DNA from 3 places in the Paenibacillus sp. FSL H7-0357 genome. Region 2 is predicted to be linked to each of the others. Evidence: a T-box and tRNA genes for the amino acid it is inferred to sense, from the RefSeq annotation. Region 2 holds a T-box; the other regions hold tRNA genes.
What was found. A T-box is a leader RNA that pairs with one kind of tRNA and senses whether it is charged. The one in region 2 lies ahead of lysS (lysine--tRNA ligase), so its partner is inferred to be a tRNA-Lys.
Positions count from the first base shown of each region.

Region 1 (4,216 bases), 2.8 Mb from region 2:
TAACCTAGTGCCCTAATCGGGTACGGGGACCGTGTCAGGCGGGCAGTTTGACTGGGGCGGTCGCCTCCTAAAGAGTAACGGAGGCGTTCAAAGGTTCCCTCAGAATGGTTGGAAATCATTCGAAGAGTGCAAAGGCATAAGGGAGCTTGACTGCGAGACCAACAAGTCGAGCAGGGACGAAAGTCGGACTTAGTGATCCGGTGGTACCGCATGGAAGGGCCATCGCTCAACGGATAAAAGCTACCCTGGGGATAACAGGCTTATCTCCCCCAAGAGTCCACATCGACGGGGAGGTTTGGCACCTCGATGTCGGCTCATCGCATCCTGGGGCTGAAGTAGGTCCCAAGGGTTGGGCTGTTCGCCCATTAAAGCGGTACGCGAGCTGGGTTCAGAACGTCGTGAGACAGTTCGGTCCCTATCTGTCGTGGGCGCAGGAAATTTGAGAGGAGCTGTCCTTAGTACGAGAGGACCGGGATGGACGTACCGCTGGTGCATCAGTTGTTCCGCCAGGAGCATGGCTGAGTAGCTACGTACGGACGGGATAAGCGCTGAAAGCATCTAAGCGTGAAGCCCCCCTCAAGATGAGATTTCCCAATTAGTAAGACCCCTTGAAGACGACGAGGTAGATAGGTTGGAGGTGGAAGTGCAGCAATGCATGGAGCTGACCAATACTAATCGGTCGAGGGCTTATCCAACTAGTAAAGACGCAGATTCGTTTCGGATTCAGTTTTCAGGAATTAAGGTTCCTGAAGCATTTACGCTGTAAATGCCCGTTTGGTGGCGATAGCGGAGGGGTTCCACGCGTACCCATCCCGAACACGACCGTTAAGCCCTCCAGCGCCGATGGTACTTGGACCGAAGGGTCCTGGGAGAGTAGGACGCCGCCAAGCGGACAACCACACACACTGTGGTATTTTTTTTGCCCTTAATATTTGTATACGGTAGAAGGGCCTTTAGCTCAGCTGGTTAGAGCGCACCCCTGATAAGGGTGAGGTCGGTGGTTCGAGTCCACTAAGGCCCACCATTTTCCCTGATAGCTCAGTTGGTAGAGCACTCGACTGTTAATCGAGTTGTCACAGGTTCGAGTCCTGTTCGGGGAGCCATTATGGAGAGGTGTCCGAGTTTGGCCGAAGGAGCACGATTGGAAATCGTGTAGGCGCCACAAGCGTCTCGAGGGTTCGAATCCCTCTCTCTCCGCCACAAATTTTCAACAAGCATGGCCCGTTGGTCAAGGGGTTAAGACACCTCCCTTTCACGGAGGTAACATGGGTTCGAATCCCATACGGGTCATATCATGGAGGCTTAGCTCAGCTGGGAGAGCATCTGCCTTACAAGCAGAGGGTCGGGGGTTCGATCCCCTCAGCCTCCACCATAACATTTCCCTAAGAAGCTGAAGCTTCGCAATGGATTCCAGGTGTTTTTCTGGGACCGAAAGGGAACAATAACTTTTACTGACGCGGGGTGGAGCAGCCCGGTAGCTCGTCGGGCTCATAACCCGAAGGCCGCAGGTTCAAATCCTGCCCCCGCAACCAATTTGGAACCGTGGTGTAGTTGGCCTAACATGCCTGCCTGTCACGCAGGAGATCGCGGGTTCGAATCCCGTCGGTTCCGCCATTAGTATGGCATCAGGGATCAGAAGTATAAGCTTCGCAAGAATTACTTTGCAATCTCGCAACGAAGTGCAGAGTATCCGCCCTGTTCCGTGTTTTTAGCTAATTATAAATATTGGGGATTAGCCAAGCGGTAAGGCAACGGACTTTGACTCCGTCATGCATAGGTTCAAATCCTATATCCCCAGCCATTTTCATGAGAGCCATTAGCTCAGTTGGTAGAGCACCTGACTTTTAATCAGGGTGTCGAAGGTTCGAGTCCTTCATGGCTCACCATTTCTTTAAAGTGTGCGCGTGTGGCGGAATGGCAGACGCACCAGACTTAGGATCTGGCGTTTTACGACGTGGGGGTTCAAGTCCCTTCACGCGCACCATGTTTTTGCGGACGTGGCTCAGCGGTAGAGCATCGCCTTGCCAAGGCGAGGGTCGCGGGTTCGATTCCCGTCGTCCGCTCCATATAGATTTTGCGCCCTTAGCTCAGCTGGATAGAGCGTTTGACTACGAATCAAAAGGCCGGGAGTTCGAATCTCTCAGGGCGCGCCATTTTTAATATTAACGGGATGTAGCTCAGCTTGGTAGAGCACCTGGTTTGGGACCAGGGGGTCGCATGTTCAAATCGTGTCATCCCGATTGTACACCTATGCGGGTGTAGTTCAATGGTAGAACTTCAGCCTTCCAAGCTGATAGCGTGGGTTCGATTCCCATCACCCGCTTAACAGAATAAACCACAAAAAAAGCCTGCGATATGGTCATACCCCTGTCAAGAAGACAGATGAAAAAAAGCTAAGCAGCCAGCGCGTGCCGATACTCGATCGGCGCGCGCTGTTTGAGTTTCGCCTGGAAACGTTGGTAATTATAAAAGTAGATATACTCCTCGACGGCTTGATGAATCTCTGCTTCTGACTTAAACTGGTGAAGGTACAACTTTTCTGTCTTCAGATGCGAAAAGAAGGATTCGATGCAGGCGTTATCTAGGCAGGTTGCTTTGCGAGAGTGGCTGCCCTTGACGCTGAATGCCTCTAATCGTGTGTTGTACGCCTGAGACGTGTATTGGAAGCCTTGGTCCGAATGGAGTACGGCTTCAGACACGTCTCTTTTTCGTGTCCACTGTTCAACTGTATCCAGGACGAGTTTTACGTCGTTTCGCTCTGAGATCTGCCAGGCCACAATTTCATTGTTAAACAGGTCCTGAATGGCGGACAGATAATAAAAGCGCGTGCCGTCTGAGATATACGTAATGTCGGTTACCAGCTTCTGTTGAGGAGCTGTCGCATGAAACTGGCGCTTTAATCGGTTAGGATAGACCACGGAAGGAGCATAGCTCGAGCGATTCCTTTTCTTTCGAATGACCGACTGGATCGACAGTTCTTTCATGAGCCGCCACACCTTCTTGTGGTTGACGAGGTAGCCGGCCTCCCACAGGGCTGTTCGCATTCGAGGATATCCAAAATAGGGATGGGCTAAGTGAACGGCCACCATATGCTCTTTAATTGCGTGCTCCTGCGCATGGGCTTCAATCCGCTGAGCCTGTGTACCTCGCCACTTGTAGTAGTTTGCTCGAGATACACCTGCAATAGCTAATAGGCGGGTAACGCCATGCTGGTCACGTAGCTCTTCGATTACGGCGTATTTGTCTTGTAGCCCGAACTTCGCTCCGTTAACAGATTTGGATACCGCTTTTTTAAGTAATCCACCTGTGCCTTCAAGTAATCTCGTTCTTCTTCGATACTGGCAAATGTAGTACGAGGACGTCCTTTCAAAGGGTTTGTTGTACCCTTACGTGTATCAAATGGCTCTCCAATCCGATATTTCTTTACCCATACTTTAAGCTGGGTACAACTCGCAATCCCCAACCTTTCTGCGACTACCTTGTAGCTCTCTACTCCTTTAAGATAGGTTTGAATAGCCTCTACCTTGAATTCCTCTGAGTACGATTGAAATACTTGTCCCTTTTTCGCCATACAAAAACCCCCTCCAAGTTCACTCATTTCCTCATGTTAACACAGGAGGTTTTTTACGAGTGTCTACTTGAAGGGGATAATACCAATATGCAAGGCTTTTTTTGTGCTGTGTGCTCAAGAGTCATGCAGCAGCTACAGTCTAGTGAAATTAGGAAAGTTAGAGTGGGACAATACTATACATAATAAGTTCCAATAAACCGATTATAAGTTATAATTGCCCATTTTTTCATGGGATAGTAATAAAGTTGAAGGGACGTAGTAATGGTGGATTCGAAATTCAATTTAGATGCATTATCGGGCAGTTCTATTTCAAACGATACAGAGATACATAAAGCGTATGGGCATCAAGGTTTTGGGGGCTGGCTCATTTTTTTTCAAATCAGCATTTGGCTGGGATTCATACTAGTGATATTTAAATTTTCAAAGGATTTAGTTTTGGATGAATTTTCATCAATAATGAAAGTAACAGAGAAAAGCTGGGAGTTATCGCCAGAATATGTTTTTTCTCATTGGCTTGCATATTTGCAAAATCCTTTTTTCATTGTGCTGCTGCTCGTCATAATATTTTTGTTTTATTTTAAGAAGAAACAGACCATTCATTGGGTTAGAGGATACCTGATCGTAATATCACTGATTTCGATTGCA
Region 1 is NZ_CP009241.1:920,877-925,092, forward strand. It holds rRNA gene H70357_RS04060 (23S ribosomal RNA) at 1-695, shown strand, start outside; rRNA gene rrf (5S ribosomal RNA) at 774-890, shown strand; tRNA gene H70357_RS04070 (tRNA-Ile) at 948-1,024, shown strand; tRNA gene H70357_RS04075 (tRNA-Asn) at 1,028-1,103, shown strand; tRNA gene H70357_RS04080 (tRNA-Ser) at 1,108-1,200, shown strand; tRNA gene H70357_RS04085 (tRNA-Glu) at 1,219-1,290, shown strand; tRNA gene H70357_RS04090 (tRNA-Val) at 1,297-1,372, shown strand; tRNA gene H70357_RS04095 (tRNA-Met) at 1,456-1,532, shown strand; tRNA gene H70357_RS04100 (tRNA-Asp) at 1,537-1,614, shown strand; tRNA gene H70357_RS04105 (tRNA-Gln) at 1,727-1,801, shown strand; tRNA gene H70357_RS04110 (tRNA-Lys) at 1,811-1,886, shown strand; tRNA gene H70357_RS04115 (tRNA-Leu) at 1,901-1,984, shown strand; tRNA gene H70357_RS04120 (tRNA-Gly) at 1,992-2,066, shown strand; tRNA gene H70357_RS04125 (tRNA-Arg) at 2,077-2,153, shown strand; tRNA gene H70357_RS04130 (tRNA-Pro) at 2,167-2,240, shown strand; tRNA gene H70357_RS04135 (tRNA-Gly) at 2,253-2,323, shown strand; gene H70357_RS04140 (IS3 family transposase) at 2,394-3,347, opposite strand; gene H70357_RS37020 (transposase) at 3,230-3,571, opposite strand; gene H70357_RS04150 (DUF2569 family protein) at 3,833-4,216, shown strand, end outside.
Region 1: it has a tRNA-Lys gene. The T-box ahead of lysS (lysine--tRNA ligase) is inferred to sense a tRNA for this amino acid. The anticodon was not compared.

Region 2 (4,216 bases):
CAGCTTATTTTGGCATTTCCACAGCCAGATTATTCTTTCCAGCGCCCCCTAACAAAATAACCCCATATAAAGATTGCTGTCTCATATAAAAAAACGGCCAGAGCAGACAAAACATCTGCTGGCCGTCTTCGGATGAAATCAGTGCTGCTATTCTTCGGAATCCACATTATGATATACCTGCTGTACATCATCCAGTTCTTCCAGAGCATCAATCAGCTTCTCAAATTGAGCCTCGGCATCTTCGGCAAGCGCGACATAATTCTGTGGAAGCATGGTTAGCTCAGCCACGGTGAAATCGGTTATGCCTGCATTGCGGAACACTTCCTGTACCGCATGGAACTGGTCAGGCGCGGCATATACTATGACAGCCTCGTCCTCTTCCAGTACATCGCGAACATCCAGGTCCGCTTCGATCAGCATTTCCATCACTTCATCGGCAGATTTGCCTTCCAGACCGATAACGGCTGTTTGATCGAACATATACGTTACCGAACCACTGACACCCATGTTGCCGCCATTCTTACTGAACGCGGAACGCACCAGGGGAGCTGTACGGTTAACGTTATTCGTGAGCGCATCAATAATGATCATTGAGCCGCTTGGTCCGAAGCCTTCATAACGAAGTTCAACATAATTCTCATCACCGCTGCCTTTAGCTTTTTCCAAAGCACGGTCGATAATGGCTTTCGGCACATTGTACGTTTTGGCACGTTCCAGAACAACCTTCAACGCCCGGTTTGATTCCGGATCAGGTTCGCCCTTCTTCGCGGCTACATAAATCTCTACCCCAAACTTGGCGTAGACCTTACTTGTATTGGCATCCTTCGATGCTTTCTTTTCTTTAATATTATTCCATTTACGACCCATATAGTTTCCGCTCACTTTCCAACATTAATTATAAACAGTCGACTTCTATTATACCTCTGATCGAACGATCACGTAAAGGGCAGTCCATTTGCTAGGAAAAGTCTAACAAAGCCAGTATTTGTTCCGCTCCCAGCACCTGAATTAACACGGGAATCCGCGGTCCTTCCTGTTGATTGAGAGTGAATTGATAGATGATTTTAAACAAACGTTTTTGATTGTTTTTCATTATTTTTTTGTCCTTATCGTGACAAATTGCGTAAATTTCCGTCATCAGCTCTTGTTCATCCATTCCTTCTCTTCGCAGTAAGCTGCAAAAATCTTTAATCCATTCCTGTTCGCCGGGCTCTAAAGTCTGATAATAGGCGATGTCAGGTTCAGTATTCACTGTAATCATACGCTGCGGAACCCATTGTCTGATCCAATGCTCCGCACGGTTTGCGGTTTGTTGCAGCAGCTCCTCGTCGTGCCCTCCACCGTTACGTGCCACTATCTCCTTTAGCAGTTCGAAATCGAAGTTCACAAGCGGCAAAATACCGGAGACCTGACTGAAGCTTGGGGCCTTGGCCTCTGTAACATGGTTCATGGACAGCTCCAAAGCAGCTTTGATCTCTTCAGAGAGTGTTGGAGACGGGTAGGCTTCACGAAAACGCTCAAATTCTGCATAATTTCGGAGTACATCTTCATCCATCCCAATATGAAAAGCGGCATTCGGCTGATATTTTGCGAACAGAAACAATAGATTCTCCGGGGTATACACTTTCAGAAGATCCGCAGGCGTGTAATGATTTCCCGACGAGCTGGACATTTTGGCGTGGCTGCCTTTGATGCTGATGAATTCGTAAGGCACGTAATAAGGCGGCTTATTCTCAAAGATTTGTGCAGAAATCACACTGGCTACGTTGAAGCTGCCTGTTTCAGAGGAATGATCGCGTCCACCGGGCTCGAAAGCTACCCCTTCCATTCCCCAGCGCATCGGCCAGTCTATTTTCCAATGCAATTTGATTATAGCAGCCTCCGGGACAGAGACAGTGTTATGCTGACCACATGTACATGTATAGGATAGTGTTTCTGCCTGATCGTCAAAATCCACAACCGTAGTGCTGTCCTTTCCGCATTGCTCACAATATACATGAACTGGATAAAAAGCAGCTCTGTCTTCCGCACTGGCTTCCCCTGTTTTAAATGACATGAGAATATCGTAAATCTCCCCTCTGCGGCGCAGCGCTTGAAGAATGGCCGGATTGTAGCGGCGCGACTGATACTCCCTGCTCTGATAGATAAACTCGGGTGTAATCCCAAATGCCATCAGCGCTTGTTCAAATTCTTGCTCGAAATGCTCCGCATAGGAGGAATGGCAGCCATAAGGACACGGAACCTTGGAATAAGGCAATCCAATATATCGTTCAAAGCCGGGATCTACATGATTAGGAACCTTCCGGAACCGGTCGAAGTCATCCCATGAAAAAATAAACCTCACTTCTTTGCCCGCTTTTTCGAGCGCTTTGCTTACAAAATAAGTCGTCGCGATCTCCCGGAAATTCCCGATATGTACCGAACCCGACGGGCTGATCCCCGAAGCACACACAAAGGCTTGCTGCTCAGGATGCATTTCAATTAACTGACTCGCTATTTTTTCTGCCCAATGCATAACCAATCACCTCTAATTTTTTAGTTGGATAAAGCAAAAAAGCTCCCGTCCGCAAGATTGTCATCTTGAGGACGAGAGCTATAATTAGCGTCGTGGTACCACCTCTGTTTGCGAACAGGTTACCCTGCTCACCTCTTCGGGTACGGCCATTACGCTTATACCCTATCTCTGTAACGGGAGATCCCGTCATACCATCCTTGAGCAATCGGCTCAATTCCGTATGAAGCTCGGAGACTTTATTCGTTGGAATCATCGCTGCTCCATTTCACCAGGCTGGAGCTCTCTGTGAACAATAGGTTCCAATTACTCTTCTCTTCATTGCTGTTGTTGATGTAAGTTATTGTAAGCCATAGTAACCCGGTTCATGTACATCTGTCAATAACATCCGTTTGATGAATAGGTATGTTACGATAGCTTCAAGGAGGCTGATGAGATGAAAGAGAGCTGGGAACGGACAGAGCAACCTGTTTCACTGGAGCTTAAGCAAATTAAGGAGATTGTCGAGCCTGTATTCTCCGGGAAACGAGTAACCTATGCTGAAGCAATGTCTACTGGATTTCGAAATTCCAACTATAAGATCACTGTGGAGGGAATGGCTGACCCCTTTGTGCTTCGCCTGTACAGTGAGGATGGTAGGATCGTTTACAAAGAGCTGGCCATTGCCGGACTTATAAGTCCGACTGTCCCTGTAGCGAATTTTATTCATGTTGATACAAGCTGCACCATTTTTAATCAGCCGTGGGCTGTGCAGGAATGGAAACAAGGAATTCACTTACGTGATGTATTAAAAACCGGAACAGCTCTGGATGTCGCATCAGCCGCAGCTTCAACCGGCAGAGTTCTAAACGGCATACATAATTACACATTCCCGGAGTTTGGTTTCTTCGGCAAAGACCTGCGGATCTCCGAGCCGTTCAATACTGATGCCGAAGGTTTTCTCGCCTTCGTTGAGGACAGCCTCTTCCATAAACCTTGCGGGAGCTGGCTTGGTGATGAGCTGACACAAGCAGTTTGGTCCTTCTGCCAGTCAAATCTTGCAGCCTTGAAGGAAAGCCGGAGCCATGCCAGACCCGTCCTCGTCCATTCTGATTTTAACGGATTGAACATTCTGATGCACCGGGATGCTGCAGACTGCTCTGTGTCAGCTGTACTGGATTGGGAGTTCGCTTTTTCCTGGAACAGATACGTTGATATTGGCAACATCCTGCGTTATGAAGCGGCTGATTCTGTCTTTGAGAAGCATTTTATTGCAGCCTATCAGGAGCACGGTACGGTTCTGGATAAGAACTGGCGGCTTCTCTCCAAGCTGGAGGATCTCATTGCCCTATGTGAACTGTTGAATCATTCTTCAAGAGAAACTCCCAACCGGATAAGGGATCTTCAGCATTTGGTTGCGTACACTGTCCTACCCTTCCGCTGATGTGTTTTATCCTGAACAACCTTCCTACAGCATGAAGACAGATACCTAAAATGTGCTGATATCCCCTGTTATTTACCTATTTCAATCAACTGCAAGTGCCATATATATAAGTTGAATGAGGTAAACACCTACACTTAGGAGGGGTATCATGTATAAGCCGATCCGCAAAAAAAATTTCAGAAGAAGACCTCTGGTCATAAAAATCCAAAAACATAAAAGAGTTGAACCGAAAAGAATAAGACCTCTGGATATCTGGAGCACAATCCGTCCATCGGCTTTTA
Region 2 is NZ_CP009241.1:3,753,573-3,757,788, reverse strand. It holds gene H70357_RS16385 (YebC/PmpR family DNA-binding transcriptional regulator) at 148-867, opposite strand; gene lysS (lysine--tRNA ligase) at 959-2,515, opposite strand; T-box leader at 2,580-2,843, opposite strand; gene H70357_RS16370 (phosphotransferase family protein) at 2,949-3,935, shown strand; gene H70357_RS16365 (hypothetical protein) at 4,084-4,216, shown strand, end outside.

Region 3 (4,216 bases), 3.1 Mb from region 2:
TACTAAAACTCAGGTACTGCATGAGTTCGCGCATGATACGCTGATATTCCCGGATAGCCAGCTTGCGCTGCAAGCGCAGCGTCTGCAGCGTAACCGCAGCAGTCACTGAAGGGTTGCCATCGCGGTCCCCGCCGATCCATGAGCCAAAACGCAGATACGTCGGTACATGCCAGTTCTGGCCTGGATAGTATTTGCTCAGACATCGCTCAAGCTCTTGGTACACATCCGGCAATACTTGAAAAATCGTCTCATGGAAATAATACATTCCATTACGCACTTCATCGAGTACCGTAGGCTTGCGGTCACGCAGCTCATCGGTCTGCCACAACGTGATGACCTCGTTCAGCAGCTTCTCGCGTAACTGTTCGCGTTCCCGGAAGGTCAAGGTAGGATTATCCAATCCCATTACATCATCGGAAATCCGTTTATGAATATCAAGGATCGCCCGGCGCATAGCTTCCGTAGGGTGAGCCGTCATGACCAGCTCTAGTGAGAGGCCATTCATGATTTCATGGACATCCTCATGGGAGAAGTCACGCTCGCGTAGTTCCTGAATAGCGCTTTCTATGGACCCGGGCTGTACAGTCTCCCCGGCTGAACGTTCATAGTCGCGTTTTCGGCGAATGCGGTGATTCTGTTCGGCGATATTCACCAATTGAAAATAGATGGCAAATGCCCGTATCACCAGGTGGCGATTCTCCGGATCCAGTGAATTAATTAGCTCTTTAAATTCATTGTGCAGTTCAGGCAAAAACAATGAGCGCAGCGATTTACTGGTCTCGCGGATCTTCTCCACGATTTCCAGCAATTCGTTACCGCCTTGATGAACCAAGACTTCGCCCAGAATATTCCCCAGGAACCGTACGTCCCGCCGCAGCAGATTGTTGGAGTTGCTTTTGCTAACGGTAGTCGTAAGTTCGGTCATGCTGCTCCCCCCATCCTCTTCCGGATCAATGTTCTTAACATTGTCTATTTGAAGCTTTCCACATATCATACAATAAAACCGCCCGGAAATCTTCAACTTATTGCGCTGTAAAGCGTCGCAGTAATTACGATTATACACCAATTTGGCGTTTTATACAGTCATAAAATACTTATTATATTGGCTGACTAACAGGGTATTTATGTAAAGACAATGGCTGGCATAAATTTATATAATCTATTCATATAAAGGACCATTAAAATTGGGGGTTTTCATTTCGTGGCATTATGAGGATTTCCTGACGCCCTAGCATTCTAATAACAAGACCCTGTTCAATCGAACAGAACGGCTTGGATTGCCTAACCTTCCAAATACCTAAACCTATCATAAAGCACGGTCAGAGAGCCTTGAGCGAGTTCTCCTGCCACATCAGGCGGATGTTAGGTCCTCCCCGTCCAAAGCGCGCATAAAACCCACTTGGGTTATGGAGAGCTTCATTATCACTCTATCATTCACTTAAGTAAACAAAAAACTCCTACCGGAGTAAGAGTTAAATGTCAGCTGATTAGCTGAGTATCGGGATGACACGATTTGAACATGCGACCCCCTGGTCCCAAACCAGGTGCTCTACCAAGCTGAGCTACATCCCGAAACTATGAAATTATGGAGCGGGTGATGGGAATCGAACCCACGCTATCAGCTTGGAAGGCTGAAGTTCTACCATTGAACTACACCCGCATAGGTGTACAATCGGGATGACACGATTTGAACATGCGACCCCCTGGTCCCAAACCAGGTGCTCTACCAAGCTGAGCTACATCCCGTTAATATTAAAAATGGCGCGCCCTGAGAGATTCGAACTCCCGGCCTTTTGATTCGTAGTCAAACGCTCTATCCAGCTGAGCTAAGGGCGCAAAAATTATGGAGCGGACGACGGGAATCGAACCCGCGACCCTCGCCTTGGCAAGGCGATGCTCTACCGCTGAGCCACGTCCGCAAATAAGTGGTGCGCGTGAAGGGACTTGAACCCCCACGTCGTAAGACGCCAGATCCTAAGTCTGGTGCGTCTGCCATTCCGCCACACGCGCATAATACTAATAAAAGTGAGCCATGAAGGACTCGAACCTTCGACACCCTGATTAAAAGTCAGGTGCTCTACCAACTGAGCTAATGGCTCGCATTTGGCAGGGGATATAGGATTCGAACCTATGATGACGGAGTCAGAGTCCGTTGCCTTACCGCTTGGCGAATCCCCTATGATGGATACCTTTATAATGCCCATAATTTCTATAAATATCAAGAAGTTTATGGTGGAGGCTGAGGGGATCGAACCCCCGACCCTCTGCTTGTAAGGCAGATGCTCTCCCAGCTGAGCTAAGCCTCCATATGTATGCCTTCAAAGGGTAATGATAAGTATTGTTGGTGACCCGTATGGGATTCGAACCCATGTTACCTCCGTGAAAGGGAGGTGTCTTAACCCCTTGACCAACGGGCCATGTAAATCTGTGGAGCTCTCAACCGGATTCGAACCGGTGACCTCTTCCTTACCATGGAAGCACTCTACCTACTGAGCTATGAGAGCATGGCTCCCCGAACAGGACTCGAACCTGTGACAACTCGATTAACAGTCGAGTGCTCTACCAACTGAGCTATCAGGGAATATCCGCTTGGCGGCGTCCTACTCTCCCAGGACCCTTCGGTCCAAGTACCATCGGCGCTGGAGGGCTTAACGGTCGTGTTCGGGATGGGTACGCGTGGAACCCCTCCGCTATCGCCACCAAACGGGCATTTACAGCGTAAATGCTTCAGGAACCTTAATTCCTGAAAACTGAATCCGAAACGAATCTGCGTCTTACTGTTGGATAAGCCCTCGACCGATTAGTATTGGTCAGCTCCATGCATTGCTGCACTTCCACCTCCAACCTATCTACCTCGTCGTCTTCAAGGGGTCTTACTAATTGGGAAATCTCATCTTGAGGGGGGCTTCACGCTTAGATGCTTTCAGCGCTTATCCCGTCCGTACGTAGCTACTCAGCCATGCTCCTGGCGGAACAACTGATGCACCAGCGGTACGTCCATCCCGGTCCTCTCGTACTAAGGACAGCTCCTCTCAAATTTCCTGCGCCCACGACAGATAGGGACCGAACTGTCTCACGACGTTCTGAACCCAGCTCGCGTACCGCTTTAATGGGCGAACAGCCCAACCCTTGGGACCTACTTCAGCCCCAGGATGCGATGAGCCGACATCGAGGTGCCAAACCTCCCCGTCGATGTGGACTCTTGGGGGAGATAAGCCTGTTATCCCCAGGGTAGCTTTTATCCGTTGAGCGATGGCCCTTCCATGCGGTACCACCGGATCACTAAGTCCGACTTTCGTCCCTGCTCGACTTGTTGGTCTCGCAGTCAAGCTCCCTTATGCCTTTGCACTCTTCGAATGATTTCCAACCATTCTGAGGGAACCTTTGAACGCCTCCGTTACTCTTTAGGAGGCGACCGCCCCAGTCAAACTGCCCGCCTGACACGGTCCCCGTACCCGATTAGGGCACTAGGTTAGAACCTAGATACGATCAGGGTGGTATCCCAACGGCGCCTCCGCAGAAGCTTGCGCTCCTGCCTCTACGGCTCCCACCTATCCTGTACAGATCGTACCCAAATTCAATATCAAGCTGCAGTAAAGCTCCATGGGGTCTTTCCGTCTTGTCGCGGGTAACCTGCATCTTCACAGGTATTAAAATTTCACCGGATCTCTCGTTGAGACAGCGCCCAAGTCGTTACGCCATTCGTGCGGGTCAGAATTTACCTGACAAGGAATTTCGCTACCTTAGGACCGTTATAGTTACGGCCGCCGTTTACTGGGGCTTCGGTTCACAGCTTCGGATTACTCCTAACCGCTCCCCTTAACCTTCCAGCACCGGGCAGGCGTCAGCCCGTATACTTCGCCTTGCGGCTTCGCACAGACCTGTGTTTTTGCTAAACAGTCGCTTGGGCCTTTTCACTGCGGCCCCCTCGGGCTATTCACCCTACCGAGGCACCCCTTCTCCCGAAGTTACGGGGTCATTTTGCCGAGTTCCTTAACGAGAGTTCTTCCGCGCGCCTTAGAATTCTCTTCTCGCCTACCTGTGTCGGTTTGCGGTACGGGCACCTTCTCCTGGCTAGAGGCTTTTCTTGGCAGTGTGAGATCATGACCTTCGCTACTATAATTTTCGCTCCCCATCACAGCCCAGCCTTAACGGTGTGCGGATTTGCCTACACACCAGCCTCACTGCTTAGACGGACATCCATCAGTCCGCGTCA
Region 3 is NZ_CP009241.1:6,875,074-6,879,289, forward strand. It holds gene ppc (phosphoenolpyruvate carboxylase) at 1-925, opposite strand, end outside; tRNA gene H70357_RS30260 (tRNA-Pro) at 1,499-1,572, opposite strand; tRNA gene H70357_RS30265 (tRNA-Gly) at 1,587-1,660, opposite strand; tRNA gene H70357_RS30270 (tRNA-Pro) at 1,673-1,746, opposite strand; tRNA gene H70357_RS30275 (tRNA-Arg) at 1,760-1,836, opposite strand; tRNA gene H70357_RS30280 (tRNA-Gly) at 1,845-1,919, opposite strand; tRNA gene H70357_RS30285 (tRNA-Leu) at 1,927-2,010, opposite strand; tRNA gene H70357_RS30290 (tRNA-Lys) at 2,027-2,099, opposite strand; tRNA gene H70357_RS30295 (tRNA-Gln) at 2,105-2,178, opposite strand; tRNA gene H70357_RS30300 (tRNA-Val) at 2,231-2,306, opposite strand; tRNA gene H70357_RS30305 (tRNA-Glu) at 2,343-2,417, opposite strand; tRNA gene H70357_RS30310 (tRNA-Thr) at 2,429-2,504, opposite strand; tRNA gene H70357_RS30315 (tRNA-Asn) at 2,506-2,581, opposite strand; rRNA gene rrf (5S ribosomal RNA) at 2,588-2,704, opposite strand; rRNA gene H70357_RS30325 (23S ribosomal RNA) at 2,781-4,216, opposite strand, start outside.
Region 3: it has a tRNA-Lys gene. The T-box ahead of lysS (lysine--tRNA ligase) is inferred to sense a tRNA for this amino acid. The anticodon was not compared.